Regions from separate parts of the Ilumatobacter coccineus YM16-304 genome, predicted to be linked through region 1. Evidence: predicted binding sites of a transcription regulator. Region 1 holds the regulator's gene; the other holds the start of a gene.
What was found. Region 1 encodes LexA, which represses DNA repair genes until DNA is damaged. Its sites were predicted from a motif close to CGAACNNNNGTTCG; they were not measured.
Positions count from the first base shown of each region.

Region 1 (5,958 bases):
GATCGCCTGTTCGCCACGCTCGACCCGACCACGCGCCGCCTCGCGCTCCCCGGTGGTGAGCCCGTGCTCCTCACCGACACCGTCGGCTTCATCAGCCGCCTGCCCCACGGTTTGGTCGAATCGTTCAAGGGCACGCTCGAAGTCGCTGCGTTGGCCGACTACTTGGTCCATGTCGTCGACGTGACCGCTCCCGACCCCGAAGGCCAGATCGCCGCAGTGCACGAAGTGCTGCGCGAGATCGAAGCGTCGGCGGTTCCGGAGCTGCTGGTGTTCAACAAGGCCGATGCCGACCCGATCGCCGCGAAGGAACTCGTCGAGTCGCACCCCGGCTCGGTGGCGTTGAGCGCTCGCACCGGCGAGGGCGCCGACGTGTTCCTGCGGACGATCGGAGATCGGTTGCGATCGCTGAGCGTGGTGTACGAACTGGTCGTGCCGTACGACCGAGGTGACGTGCTCGCATCGATCCACCGCGAAGGTGAGGTCGTGTCGGTGGGCGACGGCGAGACCGAGTGGACCATCCGGGCTCGTCTCTCCGACGCGTCCGCCGGACGACTCGACGAGTTCGTCGTCGGAGACGATGCGCCTGCCGACGATCGGGCGAGCGCCGACACCGATCGGAGCGACGCCGAACCGAGCGAGGAGACCCTGTGACCACCGGATTCGTTCCGCCCCCGTATCCGTACGATCGGCTCAACGACCTGAAGGCACGCATCCTCGATCGGCACGAGTCGCTCGTCGACCTGTCGGTCGGCACCCCGTTCGATCCGCCACCGGCGGTGGTCATCGACGCGCTGTCGTCGAGCGGGACCGAACGCTCGTATCCGCCAAGTGTCGGCACGCCCGCCTTCCTGGCGTCGGCGGCGTCGTGGATGAATCGGCGCTTCGGGGTCGACATCGCCCCCGCACAGATCGGCGCCACGATCGGGTCGAAGGAGATGGTCGCGTCAGTGCCGCAGTTCCTGCATCTGCGCACGCCCGAACGTGACACCGTGTTGTACCCGGCGATCTCGTATCCGAGCTACGAGATGGGAGCGACTCTGGCCGGGCTGCGCGCCGTGCCGGTGCGATTCCGCAACGACGGCACACTCGACATCGACTCGATCGACCCGGACGACGCGCGTCGAGCACTCCTCTTGTGGATCAACAGCCCGGGCAATCCCACGGGCCAACTCGACGATCTCGAAGCCGCGGCACGCTGGGGTCGCGAGCACGACGTCCCCGTGTTCTCCGACGAGTGCTACGTCGAGTTCACCTGGACCGGCAACGGCCGCAGCATCCTCGAACACGGCACCGACGGCGTGGTCGCCGTGCACTCCCTGTCGAAGCGCTCGAACCTCGCCGGTGTGCGAACCGGCTTCTACGCCGGCGACGCCGACCTCGTCCACTACCTCCGCGAGGTCCGTAAGCACGCGGGCATGATGGTGCCCGGACCGGCGCAGGCTGCAGCGGTCGCCGCCTTGGACGACGACGAGCACGTCGACGTCCAGCGCGCTCGCTACCGGGCTCGCTTGGATCTGCTCGCCGAGGTGATCGGCGAATGGTCGGGCACGCCCGTGCCGCTGCCCGACGGCGCGTTCTATCTGTGGATCCCGGTCGACGACGGCTGGGCGTTCGCCGAACGCCTCGCCGATGCCGGCGGTGCGTTGGTGAGCCCGGGTGAGTTCTACGGAGCCGATGGGACGGGATTCGTCCGCGTGGCCGTGGTACAACCTGACGAACAGATCGAGTTGGTCGCCCAGCGCCTGCGGGCCGGCTGACCAGCGACACGACGACGACCACGAGCGGAGCAGTCATGGCGAGCGAGTCCGAACCGAAACGCACCAAGATGATCGTGCTGGGCGTAGCCCTCGTGGTCGTCGGGCTCGTCGCGGCGATCGCGCTGTGGACAGCGGGCGGCTCGCGACGGACCGACGCCGTCGCCAACCTGGCTCGCGCCCCCATCGGCTGCGACACGACGCTCGACTTCTCGGTGGCGGGGGAGTACCTCGTCTTCGTCGAATCGAAGGGCACGTTCGCCGAGGTGCGTGGCGACTGTGAGGCATCGGGGGACTACGAGCTCGGAGCGTCACGGCCACAGATCGACATCACGGTGCTCGACCCGGACGGGCGTCAGCTCGAACTCGACGACCGCAGCGACACCGTCACCTACTCGACGTCCGACTACGTGGGGCGCTCGGTGCTGGCACTCGAGGTGGACGAGCCCGGTGACCACGTGATGCGTGTGGAGGCCTCGAGCACGGCAGAGTTCGCCGTGGCCGTGGGTCGCGATCCCAACTCCGGGGTGGCGTTGTTGCGTGGCGCCGCCGTCGCCATCGGCCTGTTGGGCCTCGTCGTCGGGCTGTTGCTCGCCATGGTCGCCGGTCGAAAGCGTCAGCCCGCCGGACCGGGGTGGACCCCGGCACAGCCGCAACCGCAGGGTGCCTGGCCACAGGCCCATCCGCCGTACCAGCAGCCGACGCAGCCGCCCTACACGCAACCCACGCAACCGCCGTACGCGCAGCCGGGTCCGGGTCAGGGTGCGCCGCAGCCGCCCGCCGGACCGTCGCCGTACCACGCGCAGGGGACGCCACCCACGTACGGGGGGTACGGACAGCCGGGTCAGTACCCGTCGTCGACGCAACCGCACGACGATCGCCTGCCGCAACCTCCTCCGCCCAGTGCCGCCCCGATGTGGGCGAACCCGGCTCCGACGGTGCCGAACGCCAACCCGTTCGCGCCACCGGCGGGCCATCCGAGCGCGGCACCGACGGGTGGCGTCGGCCAGGTGCCCGGACAGCCGGGGTCGGGCAGCGGCGACGGCGAGACCGGGTGGCCGGGCGACGACACGCCCACCCCACCGAGAGGGGTCGAGGTCACGCAGGCAGACCCGTCGGCGGCGCCGACGGAGGTCGACCGTTGGAACACGAGTCGTCCGCCGACCTCGGACTGAGTTCGAGGCGTCGCCCCGTCCGATCGTGGGTGATGCCCGTCGATCGACCGTCGGGGCGCTCCCGAGCGCCGGCGCCGGGAGCGACGAGCGTCGAAATCAGTAGCGGCGCATGACGGTGACGACCTTGCCGTACACCTCGACTTCGTCGGCGCGGAACGTCATCGGTTCCATGCTCGAGTTGGCCGGGATCAGGGTGACGTCGGCGCCCGACCGTTCGTAGGTCTTGACGGTCGCCTCGCCGCCGGGGATACCGGCCACGACGATGTCGCCGTTGTTGGGGTGATCGACCTGCGATGCGACGACGAAGTCCTTGTCGAGGATGCCGAGTTCGATCATCGAGTCACCGCGCACGCGCAACATGAAGAGCTCGCCTTCGCCGGTGAAGTCGGCCGGGAGCGGCAACAGCTCTTCGACGTTCTCTTCCGCGAGCACGTCGGTGCCGGCCGCCACGTCGCCGACGAGTGGGACGTGACGGGTGGGGCGGCGTTCCATGACGGCGCCGCTGTTCGGGTCGTAGCGGACCTCGATCGCCCGCGGCTTGCTCGGGTCACGGCGCAGATACCCGAGTCGCTGCAGCGTGTTGAGGTGGCTGTGCACCGTGGAGGGGGACGTGAGGCCCACGGCCTCGCCGATCTCGCGCACCGACGGCGGGAAACCGCGCTCTCGCATCTGCTGTTCGATGAACGTCAGGATGTCGCGCTGGCGCTTGCTGATCTTTGGGGCCATACGAACACTCTAGGTATCGATCGGTGCGCAGTCAAACACCCGTACGACAAACGTGTGTTCGAAAAAGTTGTCCGAACGGGTTGACGCGGTGGCCGGGCCGTGGTTCACTGGCGCTTCTTCGATCGAACACACGTTGGGTGAACCGCTCCGAAGCGAACACTCGACGAACAGTCACAACGTCCGCTCTGTTGGGGAGAGAACCATGACCATCGCAACCGCCGCACCACGACACATCGACGGGTTCCGCATCGGCGCCTACCAGCGTCCCATCACGTCCGAACGTCGCCCGGCGGCCGCTCGGGCCGCAAGCGCATCGCCTCGTCCCAACTACGTCGCCCGGCGCCTCGTCGCCGTCGCGGTCACCCTGCTCACGATCGCCACGCTCGCCGTGGTGATCAGCGGTGTGCTGGCGAGCTTCGGAGGCGGTCCTGCCGCTGCCTCCGAAGTCTCGCCGGCGAACACCGAATCGGTCGTGCGCACTCACGTCGCCCGGTCGGGCGACACCATGTGGTCGATCGCGTCGACCTACCGTGGTGACATCGATCATGGCCGGTACCTCGATGCGTTGATCCGTGCCAACGGTGGCGTCGGCATCATCGCCGGTCAAGCCGTCCAACTGCCCTGATCAGCGCCCTGGCGAGATCTCGCCACGAACTCGCCGTCGGAGCGCTGTGGTCACGCCGAGGCACTCGTATGAGAGGTGTCGCTTCGGTCGACAACAGGTAGAGGTACGCTGGACGCCGTGCATTGCCCCGCCTGCCACGTCGATGACACGAAAGTCGTCGATTCCCGGCTGGCCGAGGAAGGCAGCGCGATCCGCCGCCGCCGGCAATGTGTCGGGTGTGCGCACCGCTTCACCACCTTCGAGCGCGTCGATCACGTTCCCCTCACGGTGATCAAGTCGACGGGCGACGTGCAGCCGTTCGATCGTGCCAAGGTCGTCGCCGGCCTGAGCGCCGCCACCAAGGGGCGCGGCGTCGACGACGAGGCGCTCGAACAGATGGCGACCCGGGTCGAAGACGCCGTGCGCCTGCGCGGGAGCGAGGTCACCACCAGTGATGTCGGGCTCACCGTCCTCGACGAACTCCGCTGCGTCGACGACGTGTCGTACCTGCGCTTCGCGAGCGTCTACAAGAACTTCAACGGCGCGTCCGATTTCAACCGTGAGATCGAACTGCTCGAGAAGACCTCCGCACCGCAGCCGTCCTGACCGTCGCGTCCAGACCGTCATGCCTGACGCCGCTCGGCCCGAGTGGCCGGTTCGCCGGGTCAGCGCAGGCGTCGCCAGCGGCTGAAGACGAACGACTGGTCGTCGATCAGGAGTTGCTCGAGTTCGAATCGGTGCGTCACGTCCGGGCCGTCGTGCACGAGCCGGGGGCCGGCTCCGCCGATGGTCGCCGGGGAGGTGGTGATGTTCATCTCATCGAAGAGGTCGGCTGCGGTGAAAGCCCCGTTGACCGTGGGGCCGCCCTCGGCCTGGACGAACGCAGCGCCCGGGCAGAGATCCGGAATCGATGCGATCGCCGCGTGCAGATCGATGTCATCGTCCCCGGCGCGGATCACGTCGATCGCATCGTCGCTGATCTCGGCTCGTGTCGTGGTGATGATGAACCCCGATCCGGAGGTGAACAGCTCGGTGTTCGTGTCGACATCGCCCGAGCGAGTGAGCACGCCGATTCGTTGCCCCGGCTTCTTGGGTGGTCCGTAGCCTTCGCCCGCGACGGTCGACGAGCCGACCACGACCACGTCGGCGATCTGGCGCAGTCGGCTGAGCACGCCGATGTCGTTCTCGCTCGAGAGTCCGCCCGAGGCGCCGTCGAGCACGGTCGATCCGTCGATCGAGGCGACCATCGAGAGACCGACCCACGGGCGGTCGGAGCGTGTGCCGAGGGGAGCGGCGTAGGCCTCGGCGATGGTGATCTGCCGATCCGGGGTGGGAAGGAGTTGGCGCATCACGTACAGCCTGCCACGCCTCGCGGCCGGTCGCTGTGCCGCTGAGCTGGGGATTCGTCGCCGTGATCGATGCACGGCCTCGGCGCGCGGAACGGCGGCCGGGTGGAGACTGGCCGGCGATCGCGGAACGGCCGGTGCCGAGGCTCGGATCGAGACCTCCAGCAGCGCAGACATCCACAGGCCGTGCACAGGGTTGTCCCACCAGAAAAACTGGAATTCACAGGGTTGTCCACTTCCGTTGCACAGGGGTTCACCTCTAGGTTGTCTTGCGTTGCCGGCTGCGGCGGCTCACACGGCAAGACGGTGTCGACGAGCGTGCCTTCCGAGGCCCGCGTCGATGCTTGGGGGGC
Region 1 covers NC_020520.1:2,993,038-2,998,995, reverse strand. Annotated here, with positions in the region: gene hflX (GTPase HflX) at 1-651, shown strand, start outside; gene YM304_RS13525 (aminotransferase class I/II-fold pyridoxal phosphate-dependent enzyme) at 648-1,757, shown strand; gene YM304_RS13520 (hypothetical protein) at 1,793-2,929, shown strand; gene lexA (transcriptional repressor LexA) at 3,026-3,655, opposite strand; gene YM304_RS13510 (LysM peptidoglycan-binding domain-containing protein) at 3,858-4,280, shown strand; gene nrdR (transcriptional regulator NrdR) at 4,398-4,865, shown strand; gene YM304_RS13500 (dihydrofolate reductase family protein) at 4,925-5,608, opposite strand.

Region 2 (5,958 bases), 520 kb from region 1:
TGGCCGCATCTCGAGCGAGCGCACATCGCATCACAGCCGTGGGCGTGGCCGCACACGAGGGTGCATGCCGCCATGTTCGCCACGGCGATCCGCCAACGCGACCGACGTGAGGCCGTCGGCCAGGTCGTCCGCATCGTCGTCGCCGGCCCGGGTTCACTCGCCGGCCGCTACCCGTCGGGCAACACCGGCCGATCCGACGTTCCCCTCACCCAGGTCGCCCCGGTCCCCGACGACCTCCGCGCCCTCCTCGACCAAACCACCTGACCGCCCGGACGGCAGAACCGGCTGACGCTTTCGGTCTGATCGGGTGGCTCACGTACTGTCGCGGCATGACGACGCCCACGCTCTCCCGCAACGACGATGTGTTCGTGCTCGACTTCGGCGACGATGAGAACGTCACCAGTGAGGCCTGGGTCGCCTCGATCCACGAACTCCTCGATCAGGTCGCGGCTGCCGAAGGGCCGCGAGCCCTCGTCACCACCGGGTCGGCGAAGCACTACTCCAACGGACTCGACGTGCCGTACATGGCCACGCTCAGCCCCGGCGATGTCGCCGACTACGTCGAGCGAGTCCTCGAGATTCCGCGCCGGATCATGCTCCTCGGCGTCCCGACCGCGGCCGCGGTCAACGGCCACGCCTTCGGTATGGGAGCGTTCCTCGTCATCGCGCACGACCACGCCGTCATGCGCGCCGACCGCGGCTTCGTCTGCTTCCCCGAAGTCCACCTCGGCATGCCGTTCACCGAATCGCTGCTCGACGTGGCGAGCGCAGCACTCGCGCCACGCACACTTCGTCAGGCCCTCTCGACCGGCCATCGATACGGCGGAGCCGACGCCGTCGCCGCCGGCATCGTCGACTCGACGGCCCCGCTCGACGAGCTGACGTCGACCGCGTCGGCACTCGCGAGCAGCCTCGCATCGACCGCAGGCCCGAACCTGGCGTTGATCAAGCGTCAACTCCTCCCCACCATCGCTGCGCGCAGCACCACCCCGGCCTGACGCGCAACGACCGCATGGAGATCGACCGACACATCCCGTTCGACCTCGTGCGACCCACCACGCGGCTGCACGCAGCGTGGCTCGATGCGCGACGAGAATGGGGGCCCGGCTTCCACGAAGACGGATTCGGACTCCAACCCACCGACGACGTCGAGTCGCCGGCAGGCTTCGCAGCGCTGGTCGAGCGACTGAGCGACGACCCGGAACCCACCGACGCAGCATCGTCGCCAGGAATCCGCTGCCGGTACCGATGGATCGTCGAGGACGATCGCGTGCTCGGCGGGATCATGCTGCGCTACGGGGTCGGCGAGATGCTCGACCGCAGCGGCAACATCGGATACGGCATCCGGCCGTCCGCCCGCGGACGCGGGGTCGCCACGTGGGCGCTCGGCGAGATGGTCGACGAGGCGAGGGCGATCGGCCTCGAACGCGTGCTGGTCGTGTGCGAGCGCGACAACCTGGCGTCGGCGAGGACGATCGAAGCCAGCGGCGGCGTGCTCGAACCCGGAGCCGAGGAGACCGGCGGCGTACGCCGCTACTGGATCGACACGACTCGCTGACCGAAGATTCTTCCGAGAATTTCGTGCCGCTCAGGAGCCCGAAGACGGGCCCAGAGCGCGCTTCGTCGAGCAAACGCTCGCCGCTCCCCCGCCCCCGACCAGCTCGCGCGAACGCCACGCCCAGGCCACCCCAGTGCCGGCTCGCACCAGCCCACCGGCACCCGTCGAAGTCGCTGGCACGCACCGCATGACACCGGTTGCCCGCCAGGTGAGTTGGTGTAGAATCGTACACATGTTCTAGTTGTTGATCGAGGAGCTGGCCGAGTGTTCGCCACGGCAACTCGATGCCGCACTCGCCGAGGCCGAACTCGATCGCCGGCGCGCCGAAGCCCGCATCTCTGCCGTCACCGCCCTCATCTCCGCTCGGGGCGGCTACCGCGACCACGGCTACCGCTCGATGCGCACCTACCTCAAGGGTCAGCTCAACTGCTCCGGGTCGGCCGCCAACAAGATCCGCAGGCGCGCCGATGCCATGAACCTCCACCCCACCGTCGGCGAGGCGCTCCTCGCCGGTCGCGTCGGGAGCGAGCAGGTCGACCTCCTCGCCAAGGCGGCCTCCCACCCCGTCGCTGGCGATCGTTTCGCCGAATTCGAACCGCAGTTGCTCGATCACGCCGAGCACCTCGAGTACCGAGACTTCGACACCGTCATCGGCCACTTCATCACCCAGGCCGACCCCGACGGATCGTTCGACTCCCAACGCTTCCACGAAGACGAACGCACCGCCTGGGTGGCCGACATCAACGGATCCGTCGACGTCCACGCCTCCGGCGGCTCCCCACTCGCCGCTGCCGAGATGAAAGCGATCTTCGATGCCGCGGTGGAGGCCGAGTTCCATGCCGACTGCGCCGCCCGGCGCGCCGAACACGGCGACAACGCGCACGCCATGCCGTTGCCGCGCACACTGCAGCAGCGCAAGTTCGACGCCCTCCACAACATCTTTCTCGCCTCGGTCACCGCGCCCGTCGACGGAAAGGCTCCCGAGCCGCTCGTCAACATCGTCATCGACCACGTCACCGCCGGTCGAGTACTCGCAGCGCACGGTCTCACCGACACACCGAACCTGCTCGGCCTCGACGACACGACATTCGACGAAGCACACGAGAACCTGCTCGACCGACACTGCACCATCGGCGACACCCCGATCCACCCCGACGATGCACTCACCGCCATGATCACCGGGCGCGTCCGCCGAGCGATCGTCGACGCCGACCGCGTCACGATCGACCTCGGCCGCAGCCAACGACTCTTCACCGGCAAAGCCCGCGACGCCGCACAACTCCTCGCCACCACGTGCACCCACCGCGGCTGCGACATCCCCGCCAAACTGTGCGACATCGACCACCGCGCTGAATGGGCCAGCGACGGCGGTCCCACCGACCAACGCAACGCGATGCCGCTCTGCGGCGCTCACGACCGCTGGAAACACACCAATCACATCCGCACTCGACGCGCCGCCAACGGACGCATCTATCTCATCAGACCCGACGGCAGCACCATCAAACCCGTCGGCGAGACCGAACCCGACTGGGCCGAACCGCACCCTCACGCGCCGAGCGACCCATTCGCCCGCTTCGGTCGTCCGCTCACCCTCTCCGAGCTCACCGGCCGACCCGTGCCACCGACCCACGAGTGGACGATCCATCGCATCGATTTCAACGAACTCCGCACTCGCTGACTCGTCGAGAGTTCGGCGACCGTCGGTCGGAATGGAACAATCGGCGTGTCATGACACCTCCGCTCGTTCTCGCTGGCCAGTACGGATCGCCGTACACCCTCAAGATGCGCGGCGTGCTGCGCTACCGACGCATCCCGTTCCAGTGGATGCTGCGCAACTCCAAGTGGGACGACCTGCCGGCTCCCCCGGTCCCGATCATCCCGGTCATCGCCTATCGCACCGCCGATGGCGGCTACGGCGATGTCACCGTCGACTCGTCGCCGCAGATCATGCGTCTCGAGCGCGAGTACGCCGACCGCAGCATCGTGCCGACCGACCCGGCGCTCGCGTTCATCGACATGCTGATCGAGGACTACGCCGACGAGTGGGTCACCAAGATGATGTACCACTACCGCTGGGCCTACGCTCCCGACATCGACAAGGCGGGCAAGCTGCTCCCGATCTCGCGCGATCTGCAGATGGGGTCCGACGAACTCCGCGAGAGCTACGAGTTCATCACACAGCGTCAGATCGAACGCCGAGGCCTGGTCGGGTCGACCGAGTGGAACGCACCGATCATCGAAGGCTCGTACGAGCGCCTCCTCGACATCATGACGGCACGGTTCCAGCACGGCGACTTCGTCCTGGGTGACCGCCCAGGGCGCGGCGACTTCGGGCTCTACGGCCAACTGACGCAACTCGTCGGCTGGGAGCCCACGTCGTCGGCCGTCGCCGTCGACCGGGCGCCGAAGGTCGTGCACTGGATGCACCGCATGGACGATCTCGCGTGGTTGCCCGTCGACGGAGACCATGGCTGGGCGACGATCGACGATCTGCCGACTTCCACGACTGACCTGCTCCACGAGATCGGTCGGACCTACGCTCCCTTCATGATCGCCAACGCCGACGCGCTGATGTCGGGAGCCGACGAGGTGGTGTGCGAAGCCGGCGGGCGCGAGTACCGCCAGCGCGCGTTCGGCTACCAGGGCAAGTGTCTGAGGTGGCTCCGCGAAGCCCATGCGGCGCTCGGCGCCGCCGACCGGGAGCGAGTGGCCGCGGTGCTCGACGGAACCGGCTGCGAACCTCTCGTCGCCTGACCGCGATCTCACCGACTCATGGGCCACTCACACGCACACGGCGATCTCGACGCCGAACTCTCGATCGACCCGACCGTGCACCGGCGCATGTGGACCGCCGTCATCGCCTGTCTGGTGTTGGTCGTGATCGGCCTCGTCGCCTTGTGGCCGGGTTCGACCGACGGTGGCGACGACCCGCTCGGCCTGGCCGGTGAGCCGGTCGCCGCCAAGGTCAACTCCGCCGACGTCGAGCCGTGCAGCTACGACCCGCTCCTCGGCTGCCGCAACATCGAGGTGATTCCACGATCGGGCGAGTTCGCCGACCAGCGCCTCGAGTTCGAACAGGCCATCGACAGCCCGATCCGCGACGGCGACTCCATCCTCGTCGACATCTTCGTCAATCCCGACGGGACGGTGCAGGTCTACTTCTACGACTTCGAGCGGTCGACGTCGATGTTGCTCCTGCTCCTCGTATTCGTCGCCGCCATCGTCGTGCTCGGTCGCTGGCGCGGTGTCGGGGCCCTGGCCGGGCTCGCCGCCAGCCTCGTCGTGATCCTCGCGTTCGTCCTCCCCGCGCTCCTGGAGGGCACCAACGCCGTCGCCGTCGCGGTCGTGGCGGCCGGCGCGATCGCGTTCATCGCGCTGTTCCTCGCGCACGGCATCAACCTCGCCACCGCCGCAGCGCTGCTCAGCTCGATCGCCAGCCTCGCGATCACCGCGTTGTTGGCCTGGGTGTTCGTCGTGGCGTGCAAGCTCACCGGCCTCGCCGACGAGAGCATCGGGTTCCTGGGAGCGCTCGGCGGCGACATCGACCCGCGTGGTCTCCTGCTCGCCGGCATCGTGATCGGCTCACTCGGCGTGCTCGACGACGTCACGGTCACGCAGGTGTCGGCGGTGTGGGAACTCAAGCATGCTCGACCCGAGGCCGAGTTCACCGAACTGTACGGACGGGCCGTTCGCATCGGCCGAGATCACATCTCGTCCACCGTCAACACGCTGTTCCTCGCCTACGCGGGCGCGTCGCTGCCGCTGCTCCTGCTGTTCAGCGAGGCCGGACAATCGATCTCGTCGGTCGCCACCCGCGAGATCGTGGCCGTCGAGATCGTCCGGGCGCTGGTCGGGTCGATCGGCCTCGTCGCGTCGGTGCCGATCAGCACGGCGCTCGCCGCCGCGGTGGTCGCCTCCGGCACGGCCCCCACCGACGCCGATGCCGACGATCCAGAACGGGACGCAACGGCCTGAGTTGCGCGACACTCGTGCTGGTCCGAGACGACGAAGGAGACGAAACATGCAGGTACGAGCAGCGGTGATGCGAGCAGGCGACGGCCCGTTCACACTCGAACAACTCGAGCTCGAGGAGCCTCGCGGCGACGAGGTGCTGGTGCGGATGGTGGCGACCGGCATGTGCCACACCGACCTGTTGTCACGCGAGCTCCCGCCGGAGTTCTTCGGCGGACCGCAGGTGTACGGGCACGAGGGCTCGGGCGTCGTCGAGGCCGTCGGCGACAGCGTCACGAAGGTCGCACCCGGCGATCACGTGGTGCTCTCGTTCAACCACTGCGGCTCGTGCAAGGCGTGCGACCAGGGCAAGCTTCCGTACTGCCTTCGCTTCGGAGAATTCAACATGAGCGGCGGTCGGCCCGATGGCTCGAAGGCCTTCGTCGACG
Region 2 covers NC_020520.1:3,511,580-3,517,537, forward strand. Annotated here, with positions in the region: gene YM304_RS15775 (DUF3703 domain-containing protein) at 1-264, shown strand, start outside; gene YM304_RS15780 (enoyl-CoA hydratase/isomerase family protein) at 330-998, shown strand; gene YM304_RS15785 (GNAT family N-acetyltransferase) at 1,013-1,558, shown strand; gene YM304_RS15790 (DUF222 domain-containing protein) at 1,800-3,236, shown strand; gene YM304_RS15795 (hypothetical protein) at 3,287-4,312, shown strand; gene YM304_RS15800 (YibE/F family protein) at 4,331-5,533, shown strand; gene YM304_RS15805 (NAD(P)-dependent alcohol dehydrogenase) at 5,580-5,958, shown strand, end outside.
Region 2: the regulator LexA is predicted to act here: its motif matches at 1,784-1,797, upstream of YM304_RS15790 (DUF222 domain-containing protein).